2 regions of the Pseudarthrobacter sp. As-47 genome follow, and region 1 is predicted to be linked to the other one. Evidence: riboswitches for the same ligand, from Rfam matches in the RefSeq annotation. Region 1 holds a riboswitch; the other holds the start of a gene.
The links. A riboswitch is a leader RNA that binds a small molecule or an ion and turns the genes downstream of it on or off. The one in region 1 is predicted to bind glycine.
Positions count from the first base shown of each region.

Region 2: another riboswitch for glycine. It lies ahead of gcvP (aminomethyl-transferring glycine dehydrogenase); the one in region 1 lies ahead of gcvP (aminomethyl-transferring glycine dehydrogenase).

Region 1 is NZ_CM177088.1:924,009-929,904, forward strand. Features, by position in the region: gene AC4BCK_RS04315 (APC family permease) at 1-1,086, opposite strand, end outside; gene AC4BCK_RS04320 (Dps family protein) at 1,309-1,788, shown strand; gene AC4BCK_RS04325 (MFS transporter) at 1,887-3,470, opposite strand; gene AC4BCK_RS04330 (TetR/AcrR family transcriptional regulator) at 3,537-4,076, shown strand; glycine riboswitch at 4,168-4,266, shown strand; gene gcvP (aminomethyl-transferring glycine dehydrogenase) at 4,445-5,896, shown strand, end outside.
Region 2 is NZ_CM177088.1:3,751,417-3,757,312, reverse strand. Features, by position in the region: gene AC4BCK_RS17485 (NYN domain-containing protein) at 1-655, opposite strand, end outside; gene AC4BCK_RS17480 (hypothetical protein) at 654-989, shown strand; glycine riboswitch at 1,115-1,212, shown strand; glycine riboswitch at 1,214-1,321, shown strand; gene gcvP (aminomethyl-transferring glycine dehydrogenase) at 1,374-4,244, shown strand; gene gcvT (glycine cleavage system aminomethyltransferase GcvT) at 4,255-5,388, shown strand; gene gcvH (glycine cleavage system protein GcvH) at 5,616-5,896, shown strand, end outside.

The sequences.
Region 1 (5,896 bases):
GCCGAACGGTGCGGGCAGGGCGCCGTAGAACCCCATGGCCAGCATGCTCCTGGAGGGTGACATGAACGTGGACTGCAGGGAAGCGGCCGAGCTGGACAGCACGGCAAGGGACATGAGGATGGCGAACGGACCCATGATGGGGGAGGCCAGGGCGGTAAAGATGTTCTCGTGGATCTCGGTATTGTTCAGGCCGTTGCCGGTATCCCCGACGCCGGCGAACATCATGGTGGCGATGCTCACCAGCAGGTAGATCGCCAGGACGATGAGGGCAGTGAGGGTGCCGGCCAGCCCGGAGGTCTTCCGGCCGTTGGACGTTTCCTCATTGACCGTCAGGCAGACGTCCCAGCCCCAATAGACAAAGATGGAGAGTGAGATGCCGGCGGCAATCTGCCCGAAGGTCTCGATCCTGGTGACGTCGAACCATTCCCAGCTGAACGGGATGGCGGTTTCGGACGAGGACCAGTTGGCAAAGGCCATGCCGACAAACAGCCCCAGGACCAGCAGTTGGAATCCCACCAGGCTGTACTGGACCAGCTTGGTGGTGTGCAAGCCGCGGTAGCTGACCCAGACGGCCAGGGCCACGAACACAAAGCAGGTCATCACGTTCAGGGCTTTGTTTGCCGCCAGCTCGGCGAGCTCCGGCGAGCCCGTCAGCTGGGAAAGGAAGAGGTAGAAGAAGTCGACGGCGACTCCCGCGAGGTTGGAGAGCACAATGATGTTGGCGGCCAGCAGGCCCCAGCCTCCCATCCAGCCCACCCAGGGGCCGAAGGCCTTGGTGACCCATGTGAAGGTGGTGCCGCTGTCCGGGGAATCGGCGTTGAGTTCCCGGTAGGCAAGGGAGACCAGGATCATGGGAATGAACCCGATCAGGAAGATGACAGGCAGCTGGAGCCCGGCTTCGTTGACCGTGGGGCCCAGGGCGCTGGTAAGGGTGTAGGCGGGGGCGATGGTTGAAATGCCCAGGACGACGACGGCGAGCAGGCCCAGCTGCCCGCCTTTCAGTCCTTTGGGGCTGATGCCGGACGTTCCCGGGGAGTGCGGCCCGGAACCGGCAGGGGATGTTCTGGTGCGGATGGTCTCGGTCATGGCACCACTTTCTGGAAGATGTTGAGACAACGGTCACTATATGAATGGCGTTCATTTAGTATGGGCGGATGTGACGCAGGACGCAAGGGGAAATATGAATGCCGTTCGTTTATGTGCGTATTTCGCAAATTAGTAAGCTCACTGAGAAATCCTTCGCGGACCCGCCACAGCGCGCTGCGGTGCTGATAGCGTCGGGACTACTGAACCACTTGAGGAGGACGCATGAAAGCTTCACCGACACTGACCAACAACCTGCAGGCCGTGCTCGCCGACCTGATCGAACTGCACATCCAGGGCAAGCAGGCGCACTGGAACATCGTGGGAACCAACTTCCGCGACCTGCACCTGCAGTTGGATGAGATCGTGGACGCGGCCCGCCAGTTCGCGGATGACACCGCCGAGCGGATGCGGGCACTGCACGCGCTGCCGGACGGCCGCAGCTCCACCGTGTCCGGGTCCACGAGCCTGGCCCAGTTCCCTGAAGGGCTGATCAGCACCAAGGACGCGATCGAACGCATCGTCGCTGCCCTCGAGGCTGCCGTTGGCACCATGCGCAAGGTTCACGATGAAGTGGATGAAGAGGATCCCACTACCGCGGACCTGCTGCACGAGTTCATCGCCAAGCTGGAGCAGTATGCCTGGATGGTCAACGCGGAAAACATGAAGCCCACTGCCAGCGTTACGGCGCCGGACGCAAAGTAGCAGCGTCCGCAGCGAAGCGGAGTGCAGGGCGCCCGCAGCCGGAGGTGGAATCCTCCGGCTGCGGGCGTCTTTTGCTGTCACGGCGCGCAGGTGACCCTTCAGCTGTCTGCCCTGGGCACTTTCCGAAGTACGACGGCGGCGAGGACTGCCGCCGTCGCCATCAGTACCAGCCCAATTGCTGCGGTGATGTGCACTCCCGAATCGAACGCCCCTGCCGCGGCCAGGCGCACGGAATCTGCCATGGGCTGCGGCAGCCTGGCCGCCAGCTCCATGGCGCCGGCGAGGGTCTCGCCGGCGTGCGCAGTTCCCGCGGTGGGGGCGGCTTCGGTGATGCCCGCCGGCAGCCGCAGGTTGTGCTGGTAGGAAGCCGTGAGGATGGAGCCCAATACCGCGGTTCCCAGCAGGGCGCCCACCTCGTAGCCCGTCTCGGAGACCGCTGCCGCTGCGCCTGACTTTTCCGGCGGCGCACTTCCCAGGATGAGGTCGTTGGAGATTGTTTCGGCAGTTCCCACGCCCAGCGCGAGGATCAGCAGTGCGGCCAGCAGCAGTGAGGGACCCCCCGAGTGGCTGCCAAAGGTGACCAGGCTGTACCCCGTAGCGCTCATCGCAAGCCCGGCCGCCACCACGAAGCCGGGCCGTACCTTCCGTACGGCCGGCACCGCGGCGAGCCCCGCAACAACGGTGGCCACCAGGGCCGGAATCATCGCCATTCCGGCGGCCGAGGGTGACATGCCCTCGATGAGCTGGAGGTGCTGGGCCAGGAAGAGGATGAACCCGTTGAAGGAGAACAAGGCCAGGACGTTGGCGGTGATCGCCATGCTAAAGACCCTGTTCCGGAACAAGGAAATGTCCAGGAGCGGGCTGTGCAGGCGCTGCTGGCGGCGGACAAACACAACACCCATGGCCACGCCGAACGCCATGGTCCCCAGCGCCGCGGCGCCTGGTCCTTCGGTGGCGAACTCCTTGATCCCGTAGACCGCCGGGGCCATGGTGAACAGGGAGAGCAGGATGCTGGGCGCGTCCACTTTCCCCGGAGCCGGGTCCCGGGATTCCGGAATGAAGGCGGGGCCCAGGACCAGGAGGGGGAGCATGATGGGCACTGCGACCAGAAGTACTGCTCCCCACCAGAACTGTTCCACCAGCCAGCCGCCAAAGATCGGCCCCAGCGCGGCGCCGCCCGAGAACCCTGCGGCCCAGACCGCGATGGCCAGCCTCCGCCGGTTGGGGTCCGTGAAGATGTTCCGGATCAGCGAGAGTGTGGAGGGCATCAGCATGGCGCCAAAGAAGCCCAGCGCGGCCCTGCCTGCGATAAGCCAGCCCGCGTTGGGGGCAAAGGCGGTGGCTGCTGATACCGCCGCGAAGCCGATGCTGCCGATGACCAGCAGCCGCCGGCGTCCGACCCTGTCGCCCAGGCTCCCCATGGCAACCAGCAGCCCCGCCAGCACCAGCGGGTAGGCGTCCACGACCCAGAGGAGCTCAACTCCCGACGTGTCCAGGGCGCTCGCGATGGCCGGCAGCGCAAAGGTCAGCGCCGTGTTGTCCACAGCAACCAGCAGGACGGGAAACATCAGCAACCCCAGCGCCAGCCAGTCCCGCCGGCTGCCCGGCGGGCGGCTGCCTGCGGGCAGGTTGGACGCGGTGGGGTGGAAGCTTTTGGGCTGGGAGGCGGCGGACTGTGTCATGAAATAACTGTACCGTCTGGACGGTAGAGTTAATAAATCGAATCCCCACCGTGCATGATGGGAACCATGGCCAGGAAACCCGTCGCGCGAGATGCAGTCCTCGATGCTTTTGAAGAGCTCCTTATCGACGTGGGAGAACGGGCGGCCACCCTCGATGCGGTCGCCAGGCGGGCCGGTGTCTCCAAGGGAGGCCTGCTCTACCACTTCCCCAACAAGGAAGCACTGATCACGGCCACCCTCGAGCGGCTGGACCAGCTGGCGGGGGAGGATCTCGCTGCGATGGCAGACGCAAAGGAGGGCGCCGCCGCGTACTTCATCCGGTCATCCCTCTGGTCCGACACCCCCATGGACCGCTCCTTCGTTGCTGCCACTCGCCTGGCGGAAGTGGCGCACGAGGAGGCACGGCGCCGCTTCGCCGCCATCCAGCAGCACTGGCTGGACCTCATCGGGAAGGACGTGGGCACGGCAATGGCCAAGGCGGTGCTGTACATGGGGGATGGGCTGTACTTCAATGCCATGTGGGAGAGCGGGCCCTCCGGCAACCCCGGGAACAGGCGGGAGGACGTGGAGGAGCTCCTGGCGGCAGTGGAGCGGCTGAGGGGCTGACCGGCATTTGCCCGCGGGCCCGCAGCGTAGGAGAATTGCTCCATGTGTGGGCCGTCACCGGCAACCACAAACACTACAAATCAATAGCCTTTGATCTGCGGCGGGAGAGTTCTGCCAGAAGGTACACGCAGGCGCCGTAGGAGCAATACCTCCCCAGGAATCTCACAGGCCCATGTACCGCCGCGGCGAGGCAACTCTGGAAAGCAGCAGGCTGTCGGCTTTGAGATCCGGTCCCGGAAATCCAGGCAGCTGTGCTCACCGACGGTGCAAGCGGGACCGGCCCAGGCCGGCCACGCGGAAACTCTCAGGTCCAATACAGAGCGGGGAGGGACACGAATCGATGTGGCGTACTCTGCGCCGCCCTATTTATGGAGTTCCTCGTGACTGTATCTCCGGCCTCCGCCGCCCCGGCCGCCACCACACCTGCTTCTGCCGAACCCGTTTCTGCCGCAGCCTTCGTTGACCGGCACATCGGCGCAAGGCGCCAGTCCGACGTCGACACCATGCTCAAGGCAGTGGGTTACGACACCGTGGACGCGCTGGTGGATACCGCCGTCCCCAAGGACATCCGGCAGGATTCCCCGCTGGAACTGGCAGGCGCGCTGAGCGAGGTGGAGGCCCTCGCGGAGCTCCGCAGGCTGGCCGCCAGGAACAAGACCGCCGTGCAGATGATCGGCCAGGGCTACTACGACACCGTGACGCCGCCGGTGATCCGCCGCAACATCCTCGAAGGACCGGCCTGGTACACCGCCTACACCCCGTACCAGCCCGAGATTTCCCAGGGCCGGCTCGAGGCGCTGCTCAACTTCCAGACCATGGTGCAGGACCTGGTGGGCCTGCCCATCGCCAACGCCTCCCTGCTGGACGAAGCCACCGCCGTGGCCGAGGCCGTGCTGATGATGCGCCGGGCGAATAAGTCCACCGGACAGAATGCCGCTGCCCGCGACGGTAAGACTGTGCTGGACGCCGACTGCCTGCCGCAGACCATTGCCATTGTGAAGGGCCGCGCCGAAGCGCTCGGCTTCGAGGTTGAAGTGGCGGACCTTTCCCAGGGACTGCCGGACGGTGCCATCAACGGGATTGTCCTGCAGCAGCCCGGTGCTTCCGGCCGGGTCTGGGACCACTCCGCGGTGATCGCCGGGGCCAAGGAGCGCGGTGCGCTGGTCACGGTTGCCGCCGACCTCCTGGCCCTCACCCTCATCACCCCTCCGGGCGAGCAGGGTGCGGACATCGCCGTGGGCTCCGCCCAGCGCTTCGGCGTCCCGCTGTTCTACGGCGGCCCGCACGCGGCCTACATGGCTGTGCAAAAGGGCCTTGAGCGCTCGATGCCCGGCCGCCTGGTGGGCGTTTCCAAGGACAACGCCGGCGTCCCGGCCTACCGCCTTGCCCTGCAGACCCGCGAGCAGCACATCCGCCGCGAGAAGGCCACGTCCAACATCTGCACCGCCCAGGCGCTGCTCGCCATCGTGGCCTCGATGTACGCCGTCTACCACGGCCCGGAGGGCCTGAAGGCGATTGCACTGTCCGCCCATACCCACGCCAGGAGCCTGGCTGCGTCCCTCAAGGCCGCAGGCCTCGATGTGCTGCATACCAGCTTCTTCGACACCGTCACCGTTTCGGTGCCGGGCAAGGCTGCCGGAATCGTCGCCGCTGCCGAGGCAATGGGCATCAACCTGCGCAGCATCGATGCCGACACCGTCGGCTTCTCAACCGATGAAACCACGACGCCGGACATTGCCGGCCGCGTCCTCGAAGCCTTTGGCGTGGACACCCCCGGCGTCCCGGCCACGGCGAAAGGCAACGCAGCCTTCGCGCTGGAC
Region 2 (5,896 bases), 1.7 Mb from region 1:
TGAAAATCTGCCGGAACTGGGCGGCGGAGAGCGCCGGGACGTCCGTCACGCGGGTGACCTGCTCCTCGACACCCGGCTGGAGGTCCGCCGGCACTGGCAGGTCCTCGCTGGAGAACCTCTTCGCGTCCCACACCCAGCCGCCCTGCGCTGCCGAATATTCCACGTCCTTGCCGATCTGCGAGACCCACGTCCCGAACTTCCCGAAGCCGCCCCAGTCCGTCTTCAGCGAGGGATCGGCCGTCAGCGCCCGGTGGGCCACCATCGCGCCAACCACCGGTCCAGGCGCGGACCGGACAAAGTCCAGTACCTCGCGGATGGCGGGGGAGCTGGCTTTGGCCTTCGCCTTGGAAGCGGCTGGGGCCTGCGGCTGCTTCGGGGACGCCACCGCGTGGATGGGATCAACGGTGGTGCCGTTGAGGATGGCCACGAAGTCGTGCGATTCCACCACATGGTCCGCCATCTCCCGGTAGGCGAAGGCCACGGCGCCGGCAGCGATCACGGTGGTCATCCGGTCTGCCGCCCTGAACCGCTGGATCAGTGACGTGAAGTCGGCATCGGCCGAGGCGATAAAGAACTCCTCGATCCCGCCGCTGCCGGACAGGGCGTCCATCGCGTCCAGCACCAGGTTGATGTCCCCGGCTAGACTCGCCTGCATGGGGGACAACAACACACCTGATCACGAACGCGCGCCCGAACAACGCGAACCACGGAAGCCGGCCCGGGTACCTGGAGTGGTCCTGCCGATCGCAGGGCTCGTGGTCCTGCTGGCCGGGTGCCTGGTGGCTTGGCTCAACCGGAACACCTACATTGGCTGGTTCGCCTACGCGCCGCTGAGCAACCAGCCTTTCTCCGGCACCGGGATGGCGTTCCTCAGCCCGGGGACGCAGGCGGGCCTGGCAATCGCCGTCGTGGGCCTGCTGCTGCTTGCCTTTTGGGCGGGCTACAGAACCGGCAGGAAAGCTGCACCAACAACTCCTGGCCAGCCCTAAGCCCAAGCGGCCGACGACGTCGCGTCCCGCCGTCGCCATCCCGCCTCTGCGGGTCCGGAAGTTTGGATCCCGGCGCGCATCTTGGTATCCTGTGAGTCGTGTCACCCACCAGTGGCACATGCTTATGATCTGCGGCGGGAGAGTCCTGCCGGTACGTTCAGCAGGCGCCGTAGGAGCAAATCCTCCCCAGGAATCTCTCAGGCCCACGTACCGCCGCGGCAAGGCAACTCTGGAAAGCAGTCCGGGCAACCGGGCTCACCGACGGTGCAAGTGGCGCCCTGCTGAACAGCAGGGCAACGCAAAACTCTCAGGTCCAATACAGAGCGGGGAGGAACCCGAATCAACGTGGTGCTAAGGCGCCACCTGAATTATGGAGTTCCCCTCATGACGGTTCACTCGTCCCCAACCACCTTCGCAGACCGCCATATCGGCGCGCGCCGCCAGTCCGACGTCGACACCATGCTCAAGGCGGTCGGTTACGACAGCCTTGATGGCCTGGTGGACAGCGCCGTCCCGGACTCGATCCGCCAGGACAAGCCCCTCACACTCGAGAGCGCCCTCAGTGAAGTCCAGGTTCTTGCCGAGCTCCGCAAGCTGGCCGGCAAGAACAAGATGGCCGTGCAGATGATCGGCCAGGGCTACTACGACACCGTGACGCCGCCGGTGATCCGCCGCAACATCCTCGAAGCCCCCGCCTGGTACACCGCCTACACCCCGTACCAGCCGGAGATTTCCCAGGGCCGGCTCGAGGCGCTGCTCAACTTCCAGACCATGGTCCAGGACCTCACGGCGCTCCCGGTGGCCAACGCCTCCCTCCTCGACGAAGCCACCGCTGTGGCCGAGGCCGTGCTGCTGATGCGCCGGGCGAATAAGAACAAGACGGCCAAGGACGGCAAGACCGTCCTGGACGCCGACCTCCTCCCGCAGACCATCGCCATCGTGCTGGGCCGCGCCGAGGCCCTCGGCTTCGAGGTGGAGGTCGCCGACCTCACCAACGGCCTGCCGGACGGCGACATCAACGGCGTGGTCCTCCAGCAGCCCGGCGTCTCCGGCCGGGTCTGGGACCAGTCCGCCGTGATCGCGGAAGCCAAGGAACGCGGTGCACTGGTCACGGTCGCCGCCGACCTCCTGGCCCTCACCCTCATCACCCCTCCTGGCGAGCAGGGGGCGGACATCGCCGTCGGCTCCACCCAGCGCTTCGGCGTGCCGTTGTTCTTTGGGGGACCGCACGCGGCCTACATGGCCGTCCGCGACGGCATGGAACGCACCCTCCCCGGCCGCATCGTCGGCGTTTCCAAGGACAACGCCGGCGTCCCGGCCTACCGCCTTGCCCTGCAGACCCGCGAGCAGCACATCCGCCGCGAGAAGGCCACGTCCAACATCTGCACCGCCCAGGCACTGCTGGCCATCGTCTCCTCCTTCTACGCCGTGTACCACGGCCCCGACGGGCTGAAGGCGATCGCCGAAACCGTCCACAACAACGCCCGCGCCCTGGCCGCCACGCTGAAGCATGCAGGCCGCGAGCTGGTGTCCGAGACCTTCTTCGACACCATCACCGTCCGCGTGCCCGGCAAGGCCGCCAAGGTGATCACCGCCGCCGAAGCCCGCGGCATCAACCTGCGGCTCATCGACGCGGACACGGTTGGCGTGTCCGTCGATGAAACCACGACGCCGGAGGTCCTCTCCGCGGTTGCGGTGGCCTTTGGTGCCGGTCCGGTTGTGTCCGGCCAGGGCTTTGAACTGCCGGAGTCCGTGCTGCGCACCTCCGACTTCCTGCAGCACCCGGTGTTCAATACGCACCGTTCCGAGACCCAGCTGCTGCGCTACATCCGGAAGCTCAGCGACCGGGACCTGGCGCTGGACCGCACCATGATCCCGCTGGGTTCGTGCACCATGAAGCTGAACGCCACGGCCGAGATGGAAGCCATTTCCTGGCCGGAGTTCGCGTCGATCCACCCGTTTGCCCCGGATTCGCAGACTGAGGGCTGGCGTGAGCTGATTGCGGGCCTGGAGGCGGACCTTGCCGAGATCACGGGCTATGACCAGGTGTCCATCCAGCCGAACGCCGGGTCCCAGGGTGAGCTCGCCGGGCTGCTGGCGATCCGCGGCTACCACCATTCCCGCGGTGACCAGCAGCGCAACGTCTGCCTGATCCCGGCCTCGGCGCACGGCACCAACGCCGCGTCCGCAGTGCTGGCCGGGATGAAGGTTGTGGTGGTGGCCACTGCCGCTGACGGAACGATCGATCACGCCGACCTGGAAGCGAAGATCGAGGCCCACAAGGACGTCCTCTCGGCCATCATGATCACCTACCCGTCCACCCACGGCGTGTACGACTCCGATGTCCGCGAGGTCTGCGACGCGGTCCACGCCGCCGGGGGACAGGTGTACGTTGACGGTGCAAACCTGAACGCTCTTGTGGGCCTGGCGCAGCCGGGCAAGTTCGGTGGCGATGTTTCGCACCTGAACCTGCACAAGACCTTCTGCATCCCGCACGGCGGCGGCGGACCCGGCGTCGGACCCGTTGCTGCCAAGGCGCACCTGGCACCGTTCATGCCGGGTGATGCAAACAAGGCCGCCCATGAAGCCGGGCATGGCGTTGCGATTTCCGCTTCGCGCTTCGGTTCTGCGGGTGTGCTCCCGATTTCCTGGGCCTACGTGAAGCTGATGGGCGGCCAGGGCCTGACCGAGGCCACCAAGTCCGCACTGCTCGCTGCCAACTACATCGCGGCACGGCTGAACGACTTCTTCCCGGTCCTGTACACCGGCGAAAGCGGCTTGGTGGCGCACGAGTGCATCCTGGACCTGCGCGACCTGACGGCCCAGACCGGCGTCACCGCGGAGGACGTGGCCAAGCGGCTCATCGACTTCGGCTTCCACGCCCCCACGCTCTCCTTCCCGGTGGCGGGCACGCTCATGGTGGAGCCCACCGAGTCCGAGGACCTCGCGGAGATCGACCGCTTCATCGAAGCCATGATCACCATCCGCAAGGAAATCGACCAGGTGGCCAACGGCGACTTCACCGTGACCAGCAGCCCGCTGCGCAACGCACCCCACACGGCCGCCGCCGTCGTCTCTTCCGACTGGGACCGCGCGTACCCGCGCGAGCAGGCAGCCTTCCCCGTGTCCTCCCTCCGGCAGGACAAGTACTTCCCGCCGGTCGGCCGCATTGACGGCGCCGCGGGTGACCGCAACCTGGTGTGCTCCTGCCCTCCCCTCGACGCGTTCGAGGACAAAACTGCATTTGAGAACTAAGGATTTCCTGATGACTGAGAACTACACAGCGCTCTATGAGCAGCACAAGCTGGCCGGCGCCTCTTTCACCGACTTCGGCGGCTGGCAGATGCCCCTTAAGTACAGCTCCGAGCTGGCCGAGCACCACGCCGTCCGTAACGCCGCCGGCCTGTTCGACCTCTCCCACATGGGCGAGGTCTGGGTCACCGGCCCGGACGCCGCAGCCTTCCTGGACTACGCCCTGGCCGGCAAGCTGTCCGCCGTGGCCGTGGGCAAGGCCAAGTACTCGCTGATCTGCCAGGAAGACGGCGGCATCATTGACGACCTCATCTCCTACCGCCGGAGTGAAGAGAAGTACCTGGTGGTCCCCAACGCCGGCAACGCCAAGGTGGTGGCCGCTGCCCTGGCCGAGCGGGCCGCCGGCTTCGATGTCACCGTGGAGGACGTCTCCGCCGAGACCTCCCTCATCGCCGTGCAGGGCCCGAACGCCGAAGCCATCCTCCTGACGCTGGTCCCCGCCGAGCAGCACTCCCTGGTGACTGAGCTGAAGTACTACGCGGCCGTCGAAGTAGGGATCACCGTCAACGGCGCTGTCCAGGACCTGCTCCTGGCCCGCACCGGATACACCGGCGAGGACGGCTTCGAGATCTACGTCCCGAACGGGGACGCCGCCGGCCTGTGGGAAGCGCTGCTGGAAGCCGGCGACGGCCACGGGCTCATCCCCGCCGGCCTCGCCTGCCGCGACTCGCTCCGCCTGGAAGCCGGCATGCCCCTCTACGGCAACGAACTCTCCCGTGAAGGCAACCCCTTCGCCGCTGGCCTCGGCCCGGTTGTCTCGCTCAAGAAGGAGTCGGACTTCGTGGGCAAGGCGGCACTGGCGGAGCTCAAGGAGCTTGGTGCCGGTTCCACCTCCGGCCGCAAGCTCGTGGGCCTCAAGGGACTGGGCCGCCGCGCCGGCCGCAGCCACTACCCGGTGCTCAAGGACGGCAACGTCGTGGGTGAGGTGACCTCCGGCCAGCCAAGCCCCACCCTCGGTTACCCGATCGCCCTGGCCTATGTCGACGTCGAACACTCCGAACCCGGCACCGCCCTCGACATCGACCTCCGCGGCAAGCCAGAGCCCTTCGAAGTAGTAGCCCTCCCGTTCTACAAGCGCCAGAAGTAACGGACGCCGACGGCCCGTCGGGTCCGACCTCCTCTGCATGCTCGGTCGCGAAGACGCCCGCTGAGCGGACGTGACGCTCCCTTAGACGCATGCTGCCGGAGGTCGGACCCAAAGGGGCCGACGCTCTCTCACTTGATGTCGGTTTTATCCAAACGCTCTATCACTTGATGCGGCTTTTGGCCCGGCGCTCTCTCACTTTTCACACACCAGATTGAAGGAAACACACCATGGCAAAAGTTGTTGCTGAACTGAAGTACTCCGCCGAGCACGAGTGGGTTGCTGCTGATGGATCGGGCCCGGTGAACATCGGAATTTCCGCAGTCGCCGCCGATGCCCTGGGCGACATTGTGTACGTGGACCTGCCCGAGGTCGGCTCCACTGTGACCGCGGGGGAAACCTGCGGCGAGGTGGAATCCACCAAGTCTGACTCCGACCTCTACGCCCCCGTCACCGGCGAGGTTGTGGAGATCAACGACGACGTCGTCTCCGACCCCGCGCTGATCAACAA